Regions from separate parts of the Moorella sp. E308F genome, predicted to be linked through region 2. Evidence: riboswitches for the same ligand, from Rfam matches in the RefSeq annotation. Region 2 holds a riboswitch; each other region holds the start of a gene.
What was found. A riboswitch is a leader RNA that binds a small molecule or an ion and turns the genes downstream of it on or off. The one in region 2 is predicted to bind cyclic di-AMP.
Positions count from the first base shown of each region.

Region 1: another riboswitch for cyclic di-AMP. It lies ahead of eam (glutamate 2,3-aminomutase); the one in region 2 lies ahead of E308F_RS10325 (alpha,alpha-trehalose-phosphate synthase (UDP-forming)).
Region 3: another riboswitch for cyclic di-AMP. It lies ahead of E308F_RS16230 (CAP domain-containing protein); the one in region 2 lies ahead of E308F_RS10325 (alpha,alpha-trehalose-phosphate synthase (UDP-forming)).

Region 1 is NZ_BJKN01000001.1:1,206,392-1,212,514, reverse strand. Features, by position in the region: gene E308F_RS06095 (hypothetical protein) at 133-315, opposite strand; gene E308F_RS06090 (prolipoprotein diacylglyceryl transferase) at 479-1,255, opposite strand; gene E308F_RS06085 (amidohydrolase family protein) at 1,323-2,546, opposite strand; gene eam (glutamate 2,3-aminomutase) at 2,797-4,050, opposite strand; cyclic di-AMP (ydaO/yuaA leader) riboswitch at 4,167-4,385, opposite strand; gene E308F_RS06075 (DedA family protein) at 4,435-5,037, opposite strand; gene E308F_RS06070 (phosphatidylserine decarboxylase) at 5,034-5,750, opposite strand; gene E308F_RS06065 (hypothetical protein) at 5,744-6,123, opposite strand, start outside.
Region 2 is NZ_BJKN01000002.1:765,650-771,772, reverse strand. Features, by position in the region: gene otsB (trehalose-phosphatase) at 1-287, opposite strand, end outside; gene E308F_RS10325 (alpha,alpha-trehalose-phosphate synthase (UDP-forming)) at 262-1,719, opposite strand; cyclic di-AMP (ydaO/yuaA leader) riboswitch at 1,829-1,975, opposite strand; gene E308F_RS10320 (amylo-alpha-1,6-glucosidase) at 2,103-4,265, shown strand; gene E308F_RS10315 (glycosyltransferase family 4 protein) at 4,351-5,541, shown strand; gene lysA (diaminopimelate decarboxylase) at 5,645-6,123, shown strand, end outside.
Region 3 is NZ_BJKN01000002.1:1,076,294-1,082,416, reverse strand. Features, by position in the region: gene cysK (cysteine synthase A) at 101-1,021, shown strand; gene E308F_RS16230 (CAP domain-containing protein) at 1,023-1,682, opposite strand; cyclic di-AMP (ydaO/yuaA leader) riboswitch at 1,736-1,862, opposite strand; gene E308F_RS11925 (YebC/PmpR family DNA-binding transcriptional regulator) at 2,065-2,823, shown strand; gene E308F_RS11920 (hypothetical protein) at 2,893-3,450, shown strand; gene E308F_RS11915 (amidohydrolase) at 3,565-4,683, shown strand; gene E308F_RS11910 (acyl-CoA dehydratase activase) at 4,742-5,509, opposite strand; gene E308F_RS11905 (2-hydroxyacyl-CoA dehydratase subunit D) at 5,539-6,123, opposite strand, start outside.

The DNA.
Region 1 (6,123 bases), on a different contig from region 2:
CCAGCGCTACCTGGAGGTTATCCCGGTCCAGGTCTCCTCTTCCCGACCTCATTGATATGCTGGTCAAGGGGGCCCGGTAAAATGAAAGGCGGGGTCCCGTCTCTGAAGCCTGGACCCCGCCGCTAATATTTTTTAAGCAACTTTTTTGCCCCCACTTACCCCAAAATTGGCCTGAACTTGCTGCCGGCCTTCAAATTCAGCGATTTTGCGCGCCACCTGCTCCTGCATCTGCCGCAGTTCCCGCGGTCCTTCCACTGTCTTTTCCAGGAGCCAGTAACATTCTTTAAGCAGGGCAACTAATTTTTGTCTCAACATTTGTCCTACCCCCCTGAGGTGCTGTGTTCTTTTCAATTGTAATTGTAACGCCCTCAGGTTAAGAACAAATAAAGCTGAGATTATATCTCAATTAAAAATAATCCCTGACAGCGGTGGATAAGGTCATGGCCGGCGACAGGTTGGTCGCTGCCGCTGGCCGCCTTCATCTGCGATACTTTAACCTGGCGGCCCGGCGCGAGCGCCGCATGAAGTAATAAGCGAGAAGCAGGATGGGAGGGGTGGTAAGCTGGGTCAGGGTGAAGAAGCCCAGGCCCCAGTGGGGAACAATATAACCCCACACTTCCAGGGGGTTATCCCGCACTGTTTCCTCAACAACGGCCCGTAAAACCTGGTGATAGAAAATAAAGGACCAGAACTGGTAGCCGTGGGGTGGATTTTTGCTCTGGACATAAAAATAACGGGCCAGTAAAAGGAGGCCAATGGCCGAACCTATGACCTGGGCCGGCCAGCGGCCGAACCAAAAATCCGTAGGCCGGCCTAAGACCTCTTGGTTAAAGATGTTGGCGATACGCACGAGGAAATAGCCGAAGGCCAGACCCGGTACCACCAGGTCCGCCAACTGGTTGGCATCAACTCTTTTCCAGCGGGCATAAAGCCAGCCACCCAGGAACCCCCCCAGGAGGCCGCCGTGCCAGGAGAGGCCACCTTCGTAGATTTTAAGTATCTGGATGCGGTCTGTTATAAACCATGTGGGGTAATTGGCCAGGACAAACATTAACCGCGCCCCAATAACGCCGGAGATAATGACAATAATGGCCAGGTTGAGGAGGAAGTCTTCTTCCAGGCCTCTTTTCATGCCCTCCCGGTACAGGTACCAGGAACCCACCAGGAAAGAGAGGGCCATAAAGATGCCGTACCAGCGCACCGCTATAGGTCCCAGGTGAAAGGCAATTGGATTGAGATCTACTAACAAGTTCATTCCTCCACAGTAAAAAAATGTCGCTTGCTACTTGTAGTATAACCGTTGCTTTTCCCTGACGCAACCGCTAAATAATGATGTCGCTTTTTTTGTCGTTCCGCACGGCCACCCGGCCGCCCTTTATGACACAGACCTTTTCAACCTGCCCAATGATAGCTTCAGCCGGGCTGGTAGCATCCAGGAGAACCAGGTCGGCCCGGTCACCGGCTTTAACACCGTAAGCTTTAAGGCCAATGGCGGCCGCGGCGTTATAGGTGCCCATTTTCATAACGTTTTTGAGCTCCAGGGGCGTTCCCATCTGCAGTACCTGGGCGGTAATCAGGGCCTCCTCCAGCATATTGGCGTTCCCAAAGGGGCGGAAGGCATCGCGGATGTTGTCGGAAGCATAGGCTACATTTACTCCCGCTGCCTGGAGCTCCCTGACCCTGGTAACCCCGCGTCGCACCAGGCCCTTATCCCGGCGGCCCATGAGGTAGAGATTGCAAGATGGTAAAGTAATAACGCTGATGCCCGCCTCTTTCACGGCGGCAATGGTCCGGATAGCCTTCTCCTCGTCCACAGCCGCCAGGCCGCAGCAGTGACCGGCCACCACCCGGCCCTGGAAGCCGGTCTGGATGGTTTTAGCCGCTATATAATCCAGGGAGGCAACCGAAGGAGCATCCGTCTCATCAACGTGGAAATCAATCAAGACATTATAACGCACGGCCAGGTCAAAGATATAATCTACCCATTCCTGCATCCTTTCGGACAGGTGGGGGGCACCGCCCAGGCCGTCTACCCCCAGGCGCAGTGCTTCTTCCATGAGTTCCTTTAAAGGTGGTGCCGGTGCCGGTTCCAATTCACCGGGCATGGCAAATACTTGCAGGTCAACTCTCCCGGCAAATTCTTCCTTGAGTTCCAGGGCCGCTTCCACACCTCGCAGGCCCAGGGCTTCGTTGACGGTAATATGGGTGCGCATGGTGGCCGTCCCATGGCGCAGAGCCATTTTAAGCACCCGGCGGCCGCGGTCGATAAAATCATTTTTATCCATTTTGCGGCTGCGCCGCTGGAAATCCTCAATGGCTTCGGCCAGGGAGCCTGCGCCTTCCTGGGGCGCCGTCAGGGCCTTGTCCAGGTGGGTATGGGCATCGACAAAGGCCGGTATCAGGAGTCTCCCTGCCGCATCGACCATTTGCCGGGCCGAGCCGGCCACTCCTCCCCCGGCGGCAACAATGTATCCGTCTTTAATGGCTACATCAACAGTTCCCGGCTCATCCATGAGCCGCGCGCGCCTGATTAACAAATCATTCAATTTTTATCTTCCTTCCTGATAATTATATTGGTTTATATTTAACCCAATCTTAATCCTACCACAGGAAAATTTAACGGTCAATAAACAAGGATTCTCTTGTTTTATGCCGAATATGCCAGAGATTTTGGTAAATTATGGTCCGGTATCAGGAACGGTGTTACGTTTATTTTATTTGGATTTTAATGTGTCACCGGGCTCCCATCAGGGAGATGGTATGTAAAAAGCGCCGGAATTGCCCGGCGCTTTTGTTTTAAGCCTTAGTCTGTTCTTTCTGGCATCCCAGGTTGGGGTAAAAGAGGGTCCGCTTTTCCCAGGTCCGCAGGATGACCTGGTCGTCATTGCAGGCCAGCACATACTGTGGTAAAATGGGCGTCTTGCCCAGCCCGTGGGGTGCGTTGATTATATAGGTAGGTACGGCCAGGCCGGAAGTATAACCGCGCAGCTGCTCCATTATTTCCACGCCTTCCTCAATGGAAGTGATAAAGTGAGTCGTCCCTTTAACCGGCTTGGCGTGGAAGATATAATAGGGCCGTACCCGGATTTTCAACAGTTCCTGGTTGAGCTTCCTCATAACAAAGGGATGGTTATTGATGCCCTTTAATAAAACCGCCTGGTTTCCCAGGACCACCCCGGCCTGCACCAGGCGATCGCAGGCCGCTTTCGCTGCCGCCGTAACCTCCCGGGGGTGGTTAAACTGGGTATTAAGGTAAATCGGCGGGTGCTTGGCCAGTACCCGGCATAATTCCGCCGTAATACGCTGAGGCAAAGTAACCGGCACCCGGGTGCCCAGGCGCTTAATCTCCACATGAGGTATATTATCCAGTTCCGTTAACAGCCAGTCGATTGTGGCGTCACTCAGCATTAAAGCGTCGCCGCCGGTGATCAGGACATCGCGTATTTCTTTGTTGCGGCGAATATACTCCAGGGCCCGCTCCAGCTCCCGGCGGCTGCGGCTCCGGTCAACTTCACCGATATTGCGGCGCCGCTGGCAGTGGCGGCAGTACATGGCACACTGGTTGGTGACGTTAATAATCAAGCGGTCGGGGTAACGCCGGGTAATGGCCGGTGCCGGTGACGTCAGCTCCTCATCCATGGGGTCGAGTACCCCGACCTTATCCTCCAACTCGGCGGCACTGGGTAAGGCCTGCCGCCGGATGGGGCAGCTGGCATCTTTGCCCATGAGAGAAAGATAATAGGGCGAAACGGCCCAGCGGTAGGTACGCTCGACCCGCTTGATGGCTTCCTTTTCCGCTTCGGTTAAGGGAATTAATTCCCCCAGGACGTCAACCGAGGTAATCCGATGCTGCAATTGCCAGCGCCAGTCTTGCCAGTCATCTTCACTGGCACCAAAATAGGCCATAATCCGCTGCCGGCTGGCTTCAATCTCCGCTGCGACTTCCAAACCGCTGGGGATGGCATCTCTGGCGTCCAGGTAATCAATAATCCTGGCCTTTAACTCAGCTGCCCTTTGCAATGCAATTTCCCTTTTGGCTTCTCTACTCATCAGCTTCCCTTTGTTTGGACAGACACTCACGAGTTTCTACCTCCCTTCCTGTTATAAAATAAAACCCCGGCCTGAACCGGGGTTTTGGGTACAAGAAATTAAAGGGGTACGATGCCTCTTTCACTTTCCACGCTTACGAAGTTAGCTGCCGGGTTCGGGTCGAAAGCTAACCCTACCCCGCACTCAGTTTCTCTTCCGTTGCTCCTTTGCTTTATCCAAAATTTCCTTTAGGATAACGGGATTTTAGGGAAGACGTAAAGACTACTGAGCGCGGGGATTCACCCCAAAAGACTGGTTCCCCCGTTCCCTGAAAAGGGATTCAGCGCTCTGCTTTTATTCATTTGTTCTAAATAATTTTAACACAAGATACGGGATTTGTCAAACTTATTCTTTTCCATTTCTTACCATTAGCCGGTACCAGCAATAATAGATAGAACCGGCGGTAACCGCCAGGAATGCCAGGACCAGTAGGATATCCATCCACCAGGTGGCGTAGCGGCGGTAAAGGTACCACCACGCCAGGAGATAATGGGCCCCCTTCCAGCTGGCGTACTGCCAAGCCATAGTCCAGGTAAAGGCGCCCAGGGCTGAATAAAGGGCATAGATGCCGGGATTCATTCCCAGGACACCCGCTGCCAAGATGGTCGGCGTCCTGATGGGGCCAAACCAGCGGGCAAAAATAATTACCGCCGCTCCAAAGCGGTCCAGCCAGTCCCGGGTTGTGGCCAGGCCGTCCGGACCCCAGCCCCGGTGGAGAAAGCGTTCGATTATGCCTCGCCCCGGCCTGGCCCCCAGCCAGTAACCTATCAAGTTGCCCAGGAGATTGCCGGCGCTGCCGACCGTCACTGCCCCCCAAAAGTTCATCTCCCCGCGCTCGATTAAATAACCGGCGGCCAGGAAGACCGGCTCAAAGGGGATGCCCGGGACACCCATACCTTCAACGACCAGCAGGCCAAAGAGAGCCATATAGACATGGACGGCCGTCACTGCTCTGCCCTGCCTGCCGCCCGGTAACGGGCCACCACCGTCCGGGCGCCGTAAACCTGCTGGCCCACCCGGACGGCAAACTCTACATCATCCTTGAAGATAACCAGGTCTACCTGGGAACCACGTTCGATAAAGGAGACCTTCTGGCCCCGGGTAACGGCCTGGCCGGGAGTGATAAAACATTTGATCTTATTGACAAACTTATCGGCAATCTCCACCATGGCCAGCTGCACGTCACGGCCCCTTAAGAAGATGGTCAATCGTTCATTTACCAGGCGGTAGCGGTGGCTGAAAAGATCTACCGCCCGCCGGAGATAGGTGAGGCGAATATATTCCCACAGGTCGACCATGGGCAAATTCACCCTGGCCTGGGTATGGACCATATTCTCCACCCGGGCATCAATGGGAGCATAGTTAAAATGGACATCCAGGGGAGACATATAGATACCAACGATCCAGCCCCTGTTACTAAGGCCCTGAGCTTTCATTATTTCCTCAATGGGAATGGGCCGGCCCAGTTTCTCCGCTACCACCCGGCCATCGCGAAAGGGCTTGATATAGACAACTTTGCCGTCGGCCGGGGCCAGGATGGCCCCTTCCTCTTGCGGCGCCACCCGCACCGGGTCGCGATAAAACCATACCTTGCGCAGGTACCAGAAGATGCCACCGCCGATGGCGGCAAGGCCCGCCAGGATCTTAAAAAAGGTCACCATTCCGACCACACTTTCTTGATATTATAGGGCATTTTGGGTAAATAATAACCGCAAAAGCCGGCCAGCATCAAGGGCCAGCTGACTTTTACCGGTCGCAAGGGCCGGGGCTTCAAGACCCCATTGCGGTAGGCATTGTCCAGGGCGGCATAAGTGGCCAGAGTACCCTCCCGGAGCCAGAGTTCCTTGACGGTGTCGGCCGGGGTACGGCGGAACAGGTCTTCCGGCACCGGCAGGAGCCGGGTTAAGTCCCGGTAAACCGGGCGTAATTCCTCTATGTAACCCTCTCTGGCTACCTTCAGGCGAAGGCCATTATAAACCTTTATATCACCGGGATAATCTGCATCAGCCAGGAGGATGGCCTGGATACACTCCA
Region 2 (6,123 bases):
TTGATTACCTGCCTTTCCGGTGTAGCTACCTCTGCCCCGTGCAGGCCGGCAAGATAAAGCCCTGCCACTGGCAGCAACTCCTGCAGGTCCTTTAGACCCCGGCCACTAATTATGGCCAGGTGGAAGCCTGGCCTGGATACCAGCTGCCGCAGCAAGGTCAGGAGATGAATATTGGGACGGGCCAGCTCTGGCCGGGGCGCCAGGGGTACAAGGGTGCCGTCATAGTCACACATAAGGAGCACTTCGGGGTAATCACGGACTTTAGCTGCTAGCTGAGCCGGAGACACTGGGTGTTTCCCCTTCCCGGGCCATCATGGCCTGGTGGAAACAGGTCAACCACCAGCGGATATCATGGCGGCGTACCTTTTCCTGCATCAGGCGCATTCTTTTTTCCTGCTCGGCACGGCTCATGTTCAGGGCTGTATTTAAAATCATGGCCATGCCATCAATATCGTATGGGTTGACGAGAACGGCACCCTTCAATTCCTGGGCGGCACCGGCAAAGCGGCTTAAGACCAGGACCCCGCTGCCGTCATATCGGGAAGCTACATATTCTTTAGCCACCAGGTTCAGGCCATCACGCAAAGGCGTAACCATCATGACATCGGCTGCCAGGTAATAGGCTACCAATTCTTGTCGGGGCAGGCCCCGCCAGAAGTAGTGGACGGGGCGATAACTACCTTCGCTGAAGCGGCCGTTGATCCGGCCCACGGCAGCTTCTACTTCTTCCTTTAGCTGGCGGTAGGCCGGTACGGCCGTCCTGCTGGGTACGGCAATCTGGACCAGGGCCGCCCGGCCGCGCCATTCGGGTACTTCTTCCAGCAGGCGTTCCCAGGCCAGCAGCCTTTCCAGGATACCCTTGGTATAATCCAGCCTTTCTACACTCAGGGCCAGGTGTTCAACACCAAACTGGCTGCGCAAGGCTCTAGCCCGGGCCCGGGTAGCCGGATCTAATGCCTGGCGCTGGAAGGCCTGGTAATCGACACCCATGGGCCAGGCACCGACATGGATGCGCCGCTGTTGCCAGTAGACAACATTGTGCTCAAAATCCACCCGGGCATCCAGCAGGGTGGCGACGGCATTCAGGAAATTATCGACATAAGATTGCAAATGAAAGCCCAGGACATCGGTGCCCAGGAGACCGCGCAAGAATTGGGGCGCCCAGGGAAGGGTGGCCAGGAGATCGTGGTGGGGAAAGGGGATATGCCAGAAAAAGAACTGCTTTAATTGCGGCTTGCGGTGGCGGATTTGGGCCGGTACCAGGGCCAGGTGATAGTCGTTGACCCAGACGGTATCGCCTTCCCTGGCTTCCATAAGTGCAGCATCGGCAAATTTAGCGTTGACTTTAACATATGTTTCCCATTCCAGGGAGTTATAACAACACTTTTCTAAAAAATAATGGCACAGGGGCCACAGGGCACTGTTGGTAAAACCGTGGTAATAAAGCTTTATTTCCTCGGCAGTCAGGGGAACCTCCCGGAAGGTATAGGCCGGATCGTCCTGGGGAACCGGTAAACGTACCCCGGGAGTATTGTCCTGTGGCGCATCGCGCCCGCCCCAGGCAACCCAGACACCACCCTTTTCCTTTAAGAATGGTTCTACCGCCGAGACGAGGCCGCTGATGGCCGGTACAGGTTGGATACCGCTGTCAGTGGCTTGCAAATTGTAGGCACCCCGGTTGGAAACCATAATAATTTTAGCAGCCTGTTTTTTAGCCACTTAGCATACCTCCTTTTAGCCTGTGCCTATTGTCGAGACCTACTTCACTCCTTTAAAATAAAATTAAAAATAAAATTAAACCCCGAGGGACCGGGGTATGTAAGTATCGATATATCCCCTTCCACGCTTACGAAGTTAGCTGACGGATTCGGGCTGAAGGTTAGCCCTACTCACCGGAATTAACCGGCAAGATTCACCCCGGAAAAATGGGTCCCCCGCTTACGGCTGTTGCACCGCAATTCAGCGTTCCAGGATATACAAATTAATTATATCATATTTATTATATCATACTGGTAACGAAATGCAAATATTACGTTTTATATATTGGAAATAAATTCCAAAAAACCGCTCAATCTTTCTAAAAACACACAGGAGGGTGATATATGCTGGAAACGTCCCTGGATTTACGCAATAGTCCATGTGTATTGGAACCCCGGACAGAAGTCCTAAAAGAAGGGAATATTTTCCTTATTTCCCTGCCGGATGGTTCCATTATTGACCAGGACAACAGCAGCCTGGGCCTGTATTATAATGATACCCGTTATCTAAACTGCCTGGAACTCACCGCTGGCGGGTGGCGGCCTGTTTTCCTTTCCTCCTCTGTGCGCGACAGCCATTTTACCCAGATTGAATTAACCAATCCCGTTTTTGCTCTGAGTGATGGTAAAGTAGTACCAGCCCAGTCCATCCACCTCCGCCTTTTGCGGCTGATTAAAGGGGCCCTCTACCAGCGTTTACGCTTAATCAATTTTAATCCTTTCCCCGTAAATTTAAACCTTCATTTTACCATCGGTGCTGATTTCCGGGATGTTTTTGAAGTTCGCGGCAGCCGGCGCCAGCGCCGGGGAGAATTTTTAAAAACAGAAGTTCACCACCAGGGGTTAATCCTCGCTTACCTGGGCCTGGACAACGTGATCCAGACTACGCATATTACCTTCGAACCGGCACCGACCAGTATTGTAGGCCGGCCGGGCCGGGCGGAAGTTACCTATGACCTTACCCTGCGCCCCCAAAAAAAGCTTTACCTGTACTTAAGGATTGAACCCGACGGGCAAAACATGTTCCCGGCCACGCATATCAGCGACCTTTTTGCCGCAGCCACCATAGAGCTGGCCGGTTCTTACCACCAGTGGCAAAAGGAATGCACCCAGATCTGGACGGATAACAATTTTATTAATGATATGTTCCGCACGGCCATCACCGACCTGAAGGCCCTGGAAATTGATTATCCCGGGGAGGGGAAAATTATTGCCGCCGGGATACCGTGGTATACCGCTCCTTTTGGCCGGGATTCCCTCATCACTTCCTGGCAGACCCTTATCTTAAACCCGGATCTAGCCCGCCATACCCTGCGGTTCCTGGCCCGTTACCAGGGGAAGCAGGTGGACAAATGGCGGGAAGAAAGGCCGGGAAAAATACTCCATGAGTTGCGGCGGGGCGAGATGACCCGCTGCCAGGAAGTACCCCACAGTCCATATTATGGTTCCATAGATGCCACCCTGTGGTTTATTATCCTCCTTGCTGCCGCCTACAGGTGGACTTTAGATCAGGATCTGTTACAGGAAATGGTCACCCCTTTAAGGCGCTGCCTGCACTGGTGCGTGCGTTATGGCGACTTAGATGGTGACGGTTACCTGGAATACCAGCGGGAATCGTCGGCAGGCCTGACCAACCAGGGGTGGAAAGATTCCTGGGATGCCGTAGTCGACCGTGAAGGGCGCATCCCCGAAGGACCTGTGGCCCTGGTAGAAGTCCAGGCCTATTACTACCTGGCCCTCCTTGAAGCAGCCCACTTATTTTCAGTCCTGGGGGACAAGAGAATGGCGACTGAGCTGAAGGCGCAGGCGAGCAGGTTAAAAATGCGTTTCAACCGGGATTTCTGGCTGGAAGAAGAAGGATACTTAATTTTTGCCCTGGATGGCAAAAAAAGACCTCTTACCACCCTGGTCTCCAACGGCGGCCACGCCCTTTTCACCGGCATCCTGGAACCAGAGCGGGCCCGGAAAGTGGCCCGGCGCCTGCTGGCGGGGGACTTTTATTCCGGCTGGGGTATTCGTACCATGAGTAAAAATGAAAAAGCATACAACCCCATGAGCTACCATAACGGTTCCGTCTGGCCTCACGATAATGCCATTATCGCTGCCGGCCTGCGCCGCTATCAATGCCTTGAAGAGTTATCGCGGCTGGCCGGCGGCCTTTTCGCCGCCAGCTCTTTCTTTAATTACCGGCGCTGGCCGGAACTGTTTTGTGGTTTCACCCGCCGGGGGTTGAGCGGCCCGGTGCGTTACCCCGTTGCCTGTGACCCCCAGGCTTGGGCGGTGGGCAGCCTGTTTACCTTCTTACAGAATTTACTGGGCATCGAGGTGCGGGAGAATACCCTTTATATTTCCCGGCCCTTATTAATACCCGGTACCAGTAGGGTGGTAATCAGAAATCTAGCTGTCGCCGGTAGCCGCCTGGACCTGGCCTTTGAAGAAAAGGATGGACGGATCTTTGCCCATGTTTTAAAGAAAGAGGGGGCAATTAAAGTAATCATCGAAGCCTGATGGATTTGTCCTTTCTTGACTTTCCTTTAAGCTCTATATAAAATTAAATTGTATATTTTTATCAATAAAGGGAGGCTGATGTAATATGCGCATTGCCATGTTACACTGGGCATTTCCGCCGATTATCGGGGGAGTGGAATCTCACCTTGCCCTCCTATGCCCTTACCTGGTCCAGCAGGGGCACCAGGTAAGCCTCCTGACGGCCACAGCCCCCGGAGCGCCGGAGAGAGAGAGCTGGCGGGGAGTAACCATTAAGCGTTCAACTTTACTTGATCTGAACTCTTTAACCCCGGAAACCATTGAAGCCAGAGCCGGAGAAATAAAGCATCTACTGGAAAGCTTTTTACTGGAATGCAGGCCCGACATCGTTCACGCCCATAACTTCCATTACTTTAGTTTCGTCCATGCTGCCAGCCTGCAGGAAATCTGCCGCCGGCACGGCTGGCCTCTTATCCTTACGGCTCATAATGTCTGGGAAGACGAGCTGTGGGCAAAGATGAATACTCTAGCTCAAGGGTGGGACCAGATTATAGCCGTCAGCCATTACATACGCCAGGAACTCATGGTAAATGGTTATCCCCCCGAGCGGCTGACGGTAGTTTACCACGGCACCGATACGGCTACTTTTCGGCCGCCTACCCCGGCGGAACTCCAGTCTATCTATGCTACTTATCCGGAATGGCGGGGCCGGCGCCTTATTTTTCATCCTGCCCGCATGAGCCGTGCCAAAGGCTGTGATGTGAGTATTCGCGCCCTTGACCTTGTCCGCCGGGAAATTCCCAACGTTTTACTGATTCTGGCCGGTACTACCAATACCGTCGACTGGGGCCAGAAACAACCGGGGGAAGTAGCCTGGATTCAGGAACTCATTACCAGCCTGGGCCTCGAAAAAAATGTCTTTATCCGCTTCTTCCCCTGGCAGGAAATACCGGCAGTGTATAAAGCGGCCGAGGTTTGCCTGTACCCGTCGTCTTTCCAGGAGCCCTTCGGACTGGTAATGCTGGAAGCCATGGCTACGGCCAGGCCCATAATTGTCAGCCGGGCCGGAGGTATGCCGGAGATAATCCGTCCCGGTTATAACGGCTTTTTAGTCTCCATGGGTAACTACCAGGAACTAGCCCGCTACACAACCTTCCTGCTTCGCAATCCGGAGGTAGGCACGGCCATGGGCCAGAACGGTCGTCGCCTGGCTGAAGAAGACTTTACTACGGCCGTAATGGCCCGCAACACCTTGGCGGTATACAGCCAGTTGCTGGCCCTGCCCCGGGCCAGTTAGGTCAAAAATGGGAACCGTTAGAGGTTCCCTTAATTTTTCTAGACATGGCAGGCAGCCTCGGTTAAAATGAGAATATACTGGGTGAAAGGAGTAACCGGTTTTAATGCACCTACAGGGTACCATGCAGGTAAATTCTAGAGGTAAACTTACCATCGGAGGCTGCGATGTTGTCGAGCTCGCCCGGGAGTTCGGCACCCCCCTTTACATTTTTGATGAAGACTGTATCCGTAACAACTGCCGGGAGTTTTACCGGGCCTTTGGCGTGAAGGAAGGCCTGTCCAGGGTTATCTACGCCGGCAAAGCTTTTTTGACTGCCGCTATGTGCCGGATTATCGCCAGTGAAGGCCTGGGATTAGATGTGGTTTCCGGGGGTGAACTTTACACGGCCCTCGCGGCCGGATTTCCCGTAGAAAACATTTATTTCCATGGCAACAATAAAAGCTATGCCGAAATCTGCCAGGCCCTGGAGGCCGGGATAGGGAGGTTTGTAGTCGATAATTTTGCCGAACTGGAGCTCTTAAGCCGCTTGAGCACGGAACGGGGCCAGGTAGCGCGGGTAATTTTAAGGGTGACACCGGGGAT
Region 3 (6,123 bases), 310 kb from region 2:
AGTAGAGAAGCAGTGGCTTTTTACTTGACATAATCTGTACCGGAAGTTAAAATATGATTAATTCCGATATGAAAAGTATACATTAAGGAGGAAATTAACCATGAAAGTAGCCGCCGACATAACCCAGCTAATCGGCCGGACGCCAGTAGTAAGCTTACAACGCCTGGTGGAAAATGGGGCGGCAATATATGTAAAGCTGGAATACTTTAACCCCGGGGCTAGCGTTAAAGATCGAATTGCCCTCAGTATGATTGAAGCTGCGGAAGCAGAAGGAAAACTTAAACCGGGTGCCACCATCGTGGAGCCCACCAGCGGCAATACCGGCATTGGCCTGGCTATGATTGCAGCGGCCCGCGGCTACCGCTTAATCATTGTCATGCCGGAAACCATGAGCATTGAACGTCGCAAACTCCTGGCGGCCTATGGCGCTGAATTTATCCTAACTCCAGGGCACCTGGGTATGAAGGGGGCCGTAGATAAAGCCATGGAGTTAGTCCGGGAAAACCCTGATTATTTTATGCCTCAGCAGTTTGAAAACCCGGCCAACCCTGATGTACACCGCCGTACCACAGCCCGGGAAATTTTAGAGCAAATGGGCAAAGACCTGGATGCCTTTGTGGCCGGAGTGGGTACCGGGGGTACCATTACCGGCGTCGGCGAGGTTTTAAAGCAGGAAATTCCGGGGATAAAAATAATTGCTGTGGAACCGGCAGCTTCCCCCGTCCTTTCCGGGGGCCGGCCGGGCCCCCATAAGATCCAGGGCATCGGGGCCGGCTTTATCCCGCAGGTCCTGCGCCGCGAGGTAATCGATGAGGTTATTACCGTGTCCAATGAAGACGCCCTCATGACCGCCCGGCGCCTGGCTCAGATGGAAGGCCTGCTGGTGGGTATCTCTTCCGGTGCAGCCGTCTATGCCGCCCTGCAGGTGGCCCGGCGCCTGGGTAAAGGTAAAAAAGTACTGGCTATTGCTCCGGATACCGGCGAGCGTTATCTGAGCACCGAACTTTTTAAAATAGGGTAGATTAGGTGAATAGCTGCACCCAGTAGTTACCGTACCTGCCGCCTTTGGCATGGCCGACGCCAATGGCCGTAAAATTGGGGTTTAAGATATTGCTGCGGTGGCCGGGGCTACCCATCCAGGCAGCTACCACGGCTTCGGGCGTTCGATAGCCGGCGGCGATGTTTTCACCGGCGGTACGGTAAGTAATACCGAATTTCTGTAACATGTTAAAGAAAGATCCGTAGGTAGGCGATTCGTGGCTGAAGTAATTATTATCCCGCATATCTTCAGCCTTGAGGCGTGCTACTTTTGCCAGCTGTAAATCTACAGTTAACGGCTTCAGCCCGACTTTAGCTCGCTCGGCGTTGACCAGGTCGACGACTTTTTGCTCAAACTGGTTCATCTGGTAGCTACTGGTAGCAGACTGGGATGCAGGTTGAGGGGCCGGAGTTGGAGCCGGTGCCGGTTTTGGTGCTGGAGCCGGTTGAGGTTGAGGTGCCGGTTGCGGGCGGTAATACCTGATGTAAAAATAATTTTGCGGTGCGAAATGGAAAGCATAATAGTTACCATTGTAAATTGTGTAAGTTGCTGCTTGAACAGGCGTGACCGGTACGATGGCCAGGGTGGTAACAATTAATATTACAGCCAGGGATGCGGCCAGGGTTTTGAATTTAGACCGCAAAACTAACCCCTCCTTTACAAACTAGATTACTTTAACGCTTGGCGGACCAGTAAAAAATCCCCCTCCAACGTCTGCGAGGTTAGCTGACGGGTACGGGCCAAAGGTTAGCCCTGCCACGGATTAACCCCAGAAAAATTGGTTCCCCCGCTTTCATAAAAGGAAATTCGGCGTTTCTGGTGGCCACGGCGTGAAATGAAAGTTACTAAATAGAATTTTACCATATAGGTGCCAAAAAGTTAACATAAAATTGGCCGCGTCTTCGAGGTAAAATATTACAGACATATTCGGCAGCGGGTAATGTAGATAATGAGGCTTATTGCTTAACTGCGGTTTTGTATGTTAGAATTTTAACGGCAGTTAGAGGTGAGAGGGGGGTAAAGGCATGTCCGGACATTCCAAGTGGGCCAATATAAAACATCGTAAGGCCAAGATGGATGAAAAGCGCGGCCGCCTTTTTACTAAAATCGGGCGAGAGATTATCATTGCTGCCCGGCAGGGAGGCGGTGACCCCGAAGGTAACCCGCGCTTGAAGGCAGCCATCGCCCGGGCTAAGGAAGTCAATATGCCCAATGAGAATATACAGCGGGCCATTATGCGCGGTACCGGCGAGATTGAAGGCGCAGCTTATGAAGAAATGGTTTATGAAGGCTATGGTCCCGGAGGCGTAGCCATGTTGTTAAATATTGCTACGGATAACCGTAACCGCACGGCTTCAGAAATCCGGTATATCTTTTCCCGCAATGGTGGAAATTTGGGGGAAAGCGGCTGTGTAGCCTGGATGTTTAACCCCAAGGGGGTCATTAGCGTCGAAGTTCCGGCGGGAGAAACCCGGGAAGAATTAATCCTCCAGGCTATTGAGGCCGGAGCAGAAGATGTTGATGATAGTGCCCCTGACGCCATGGAAATAAAGACTGCTCCTGAAGACCTGGAGAAGGTAAAGAAAGCCCTGCAGGAAGCCGGAGCTAATATTACTAGCGCCGAAATAGCAATGGTACCCCAGACTACAGTAACCATTGACGATCCGGAAATGGCGGCTAAAGTCATGCGCCTGGTGGACCGCCTGGAGGATCACGATGACGTCCAGGCTGTTTATACCAACGCCGACATTCCTGCTGCCGTTCTGGAGCAGCTGGAGTTATAAGCAGGTATAAAACCTTGTTGCGCCGGCAAAGCTAGAAGGTGGTAATTTCTGTTATAAGGAGGTGCCACCTTGGGCGACGCAAGCCGGCGCTTTTTTGTTCTTGGCCTTATGATTTTTCTCCTCGGGGGGCTGGTGGCTTACCAGCAAGCCAGGGTAAGTACCGGGCAAAGGCCGGTTATCTTAAAGGTGCCGGGTCTTCTGGAGCCAAGGGTACTGGAGGAACCTCACCTGGAGAGATATTATCGCTACTGTGGCCACCGGGAACCCATTCCTCTACCGGCAGGGGTCAAGTGGAACTGGGCTGATAAAGAAGAAATGAACCTTCTTTTCCCACCGGCCGAGGGTTGGCGCATAACCCGGGAGGAGGAACACCTGGTCATCATCCAGGAGGTAGATGCTCTGTGCCCTGCCGATGCACCCAGACGCCATTTGGCCGTCAAGGATGGCCTGGTAGCTATTTATCAGGGCCCGGCCGGCAGCCTGGGACCACTAATGCGGGTAACGAACCTGAAAGTTGCCTCCTTGCCGCCCAGCTGGCGGGAAAAAATAGAAAATGACCAGGCAGAATTCAATTCCGAACAAGAGGTCCTGGAAGCCCTGGATAGCCTGGACGAATTTCGCCCCTAAAGGTCGGCATTTACCCCTTTGCTCCTCATACCTCCACCTTTTAAACATGATTTCTTTTAAAAAAACCTTGTATAAACGAAGCCCCGGGTTTAAGCTTAGGGTGGAGGGATAAACATGACACAAGAAACGCTCTGCCGCCAGGGGTATTTGGATGCCCACTTACATTTATGGGAATTTGCCATCTTCAATCGCTTCGCCAACCTGGAAAAATGCTTAAGCCTTGAGGAACTGGTGGAAACCCTGAAGTCTCGTTTGGTTGAAGGGTGGGCCGTAGGGGTACGCTTTAACCAGGAAAGGTTGGCCGAAAAAATTATCCCCGGGCGGGCCTTCCTGGATCACGCCTTCGGATCAACGCCGGTGGTAATAGTCCGGACTTGCCTGCACCTGGCCGCAGCCAATACGGCCGCCATGCAGAGGCTGGGATTTTTTGCGGAAAACGGGCTCTTCCATGAGGCCGAAGCATTTAAACTCCTAAATACTTTAGTGGCTAGCCTCAACCTGGAGCCAGGAGACATCCTATCCCGGGGCTTAAGGGAATTGAAGCAACTGGGGATAATTAAAGCCATCGATATGGGAATGGACCGGGACAAGCGCCCTTTCTTTGAGGGCTTGGACCAGGTGGTCGAGGTGGATTTCTACACGGTGGATTTCGAGCTACTGGATGAAGCCCTGGGGTTTAAAGTCTTCCTGGACGGGGGTCTGGGCGCTCGTACCGCGGCCCTTACGGAAGAATATGCCGACGATCCCGGTAACTATGGCCTGCTGAATTACACTGATGAGGCCCTCCTTTCTCTGGTTGAGAAGGTACACCAAAAAGGTAAACCCGTAGCCGCTCACGCCATCGGCGACCGGGCCGTTGACCAATTCCTGCGTGTTGTGCGGCAGAGCCGCCATCCCCTGGATCGCCTGGAACACGTCCAATACGCCCGGGAGGAGCAGCTGGATACCCTGGCGGAACTCGCGATCCCGGTCTGTATCCAGCCCATTTTTTCCCGGGAAATATCATGGGCTGTGCAAAGGTTGGGCCCGGAGCGCATGAAAACAGCCTACGCCTGGGGGCTCATGAGGGATAAAGGTATCCGCTTGCTGGCCGGCTCCGACGCACCTGTGGAAGGCCACGATCCCCGGGAAGCGGCTGCTACGGTCGCTTTCCTGAAAGGCAGCCATCATCTGGATTTCGAGGAGGTTTTGGACCTTTTTGCGCGGGCCAACTGGGAGCTCTATAACGGCTAAGCAGGTGGTTGGCCCCGATCATGGTTGGGGGCTGTTCAGGGGCGGTATAGGGCCTTCCTTACCCGGCCGCTAGCAGGGCTGCCCCCAGGGCTCCAATTATTTGCGGGTCCGGGGGTATGCGGATGCTTGTGCCAAGGTATTCTTCCAGGCTTTTTACAACCCCCGGGTTTTTGGCCACCCCGCCCGTCATGGCTACCGGCTCTTCCCAGCCTGCCCGCTGGGCCATGGCCACCACCCGCTGGGCGATAGCATTATGCAGGCCTTTGATAATTTCTGCTACCGGCCGGCCTTCGGCTACCAGGGAAACGACTTCGGATTCGGCAAAGACGGTACACATGCTGCTAATGCTGGCACCCTGGCTTGCCTGTTGAGAGAGGGTCCCCATATCCTTTACCGGGACCTCCAGGGCGCTGGCCATGACTTCCAGGAAACGGCCGGTGCCGGCGGCACATTTCTCATTCATGACAAAATCCCGCACTTTGCCGCCGTCATCCAGGAGGATAACTTTGCTATCCTGGCCGCCAATATCGATGACCGTGCGTATGTCCGGCCAGAGGTGATAAATTCCCCTGGCGTGGCAGGTTATTTCGGTAACCCGGCGCTGGGCGAAGGGAACCCGGATGCGGCCGTAGCCCGTGGCGACAATGCCGTCCAGGGAATCTTCCTTAAACCCGGCTTGTTCCAGGGCCTCCTGTAAAGCCTTCCTGGCAATCTCAGCGCTGTCAACGCCGCTCTTCAGGACGGCGGCGCCCACCAACCGGCCGTCCCGGACTACAACTGCTTTGGTCGTCAGGGACCCGATATCCACTCCCGCTGTTAGGCTCAAGGATATAACCTCCCGGAGTAATTTATTCTTTATAATAACATTTCCAGAAAACCTTCCAAGCGCGTCCTGACAGCGCCTGGGGCGTATTTGCTTTGATCGACGCAGTCGCCCTCCAGGTTGAGGAAAGGTATGCCCCTTTCCCGCAAAGCATCCTGCAACATGCGCAAACCGGCTGTGCTCTGGCGGCAACCCCAGTGGGCAAAATGGATAACCCCGCCGGCCTGGTAGGCGTCGACCATGGCCAGGATAGCTTCTATCCTCCTGGTTATAGGGCCGAGGCCGTGGTGGCTTAAAACTTTACGCGCCAGGCTGTAAAAGGGCCTTTCCGGGTCCAGGGGTTCCCAATAAACATAATTCATCTCTTCGCAAACTACCACCGCTCCGGCCTCCTGTTCTAAAATCTGGAAAATGGCGTTGGGGTAATAGGGCCGCAGGTGCAACCATACCAAACGCGCCTTTTCTTCCGGCACGGCCCGGCGCTGGTCCCGGTAACGCTGAGCCAGTTCCGTCAATAGTTCCCCGTAAACCTCCACCGAGGTTGCGGCGCCAAAACCCGCTAGCATGAGGTAAATAAAGCTGTGGGCTTCTTCCCCCCGGATGCAGGCCGGGCGCTG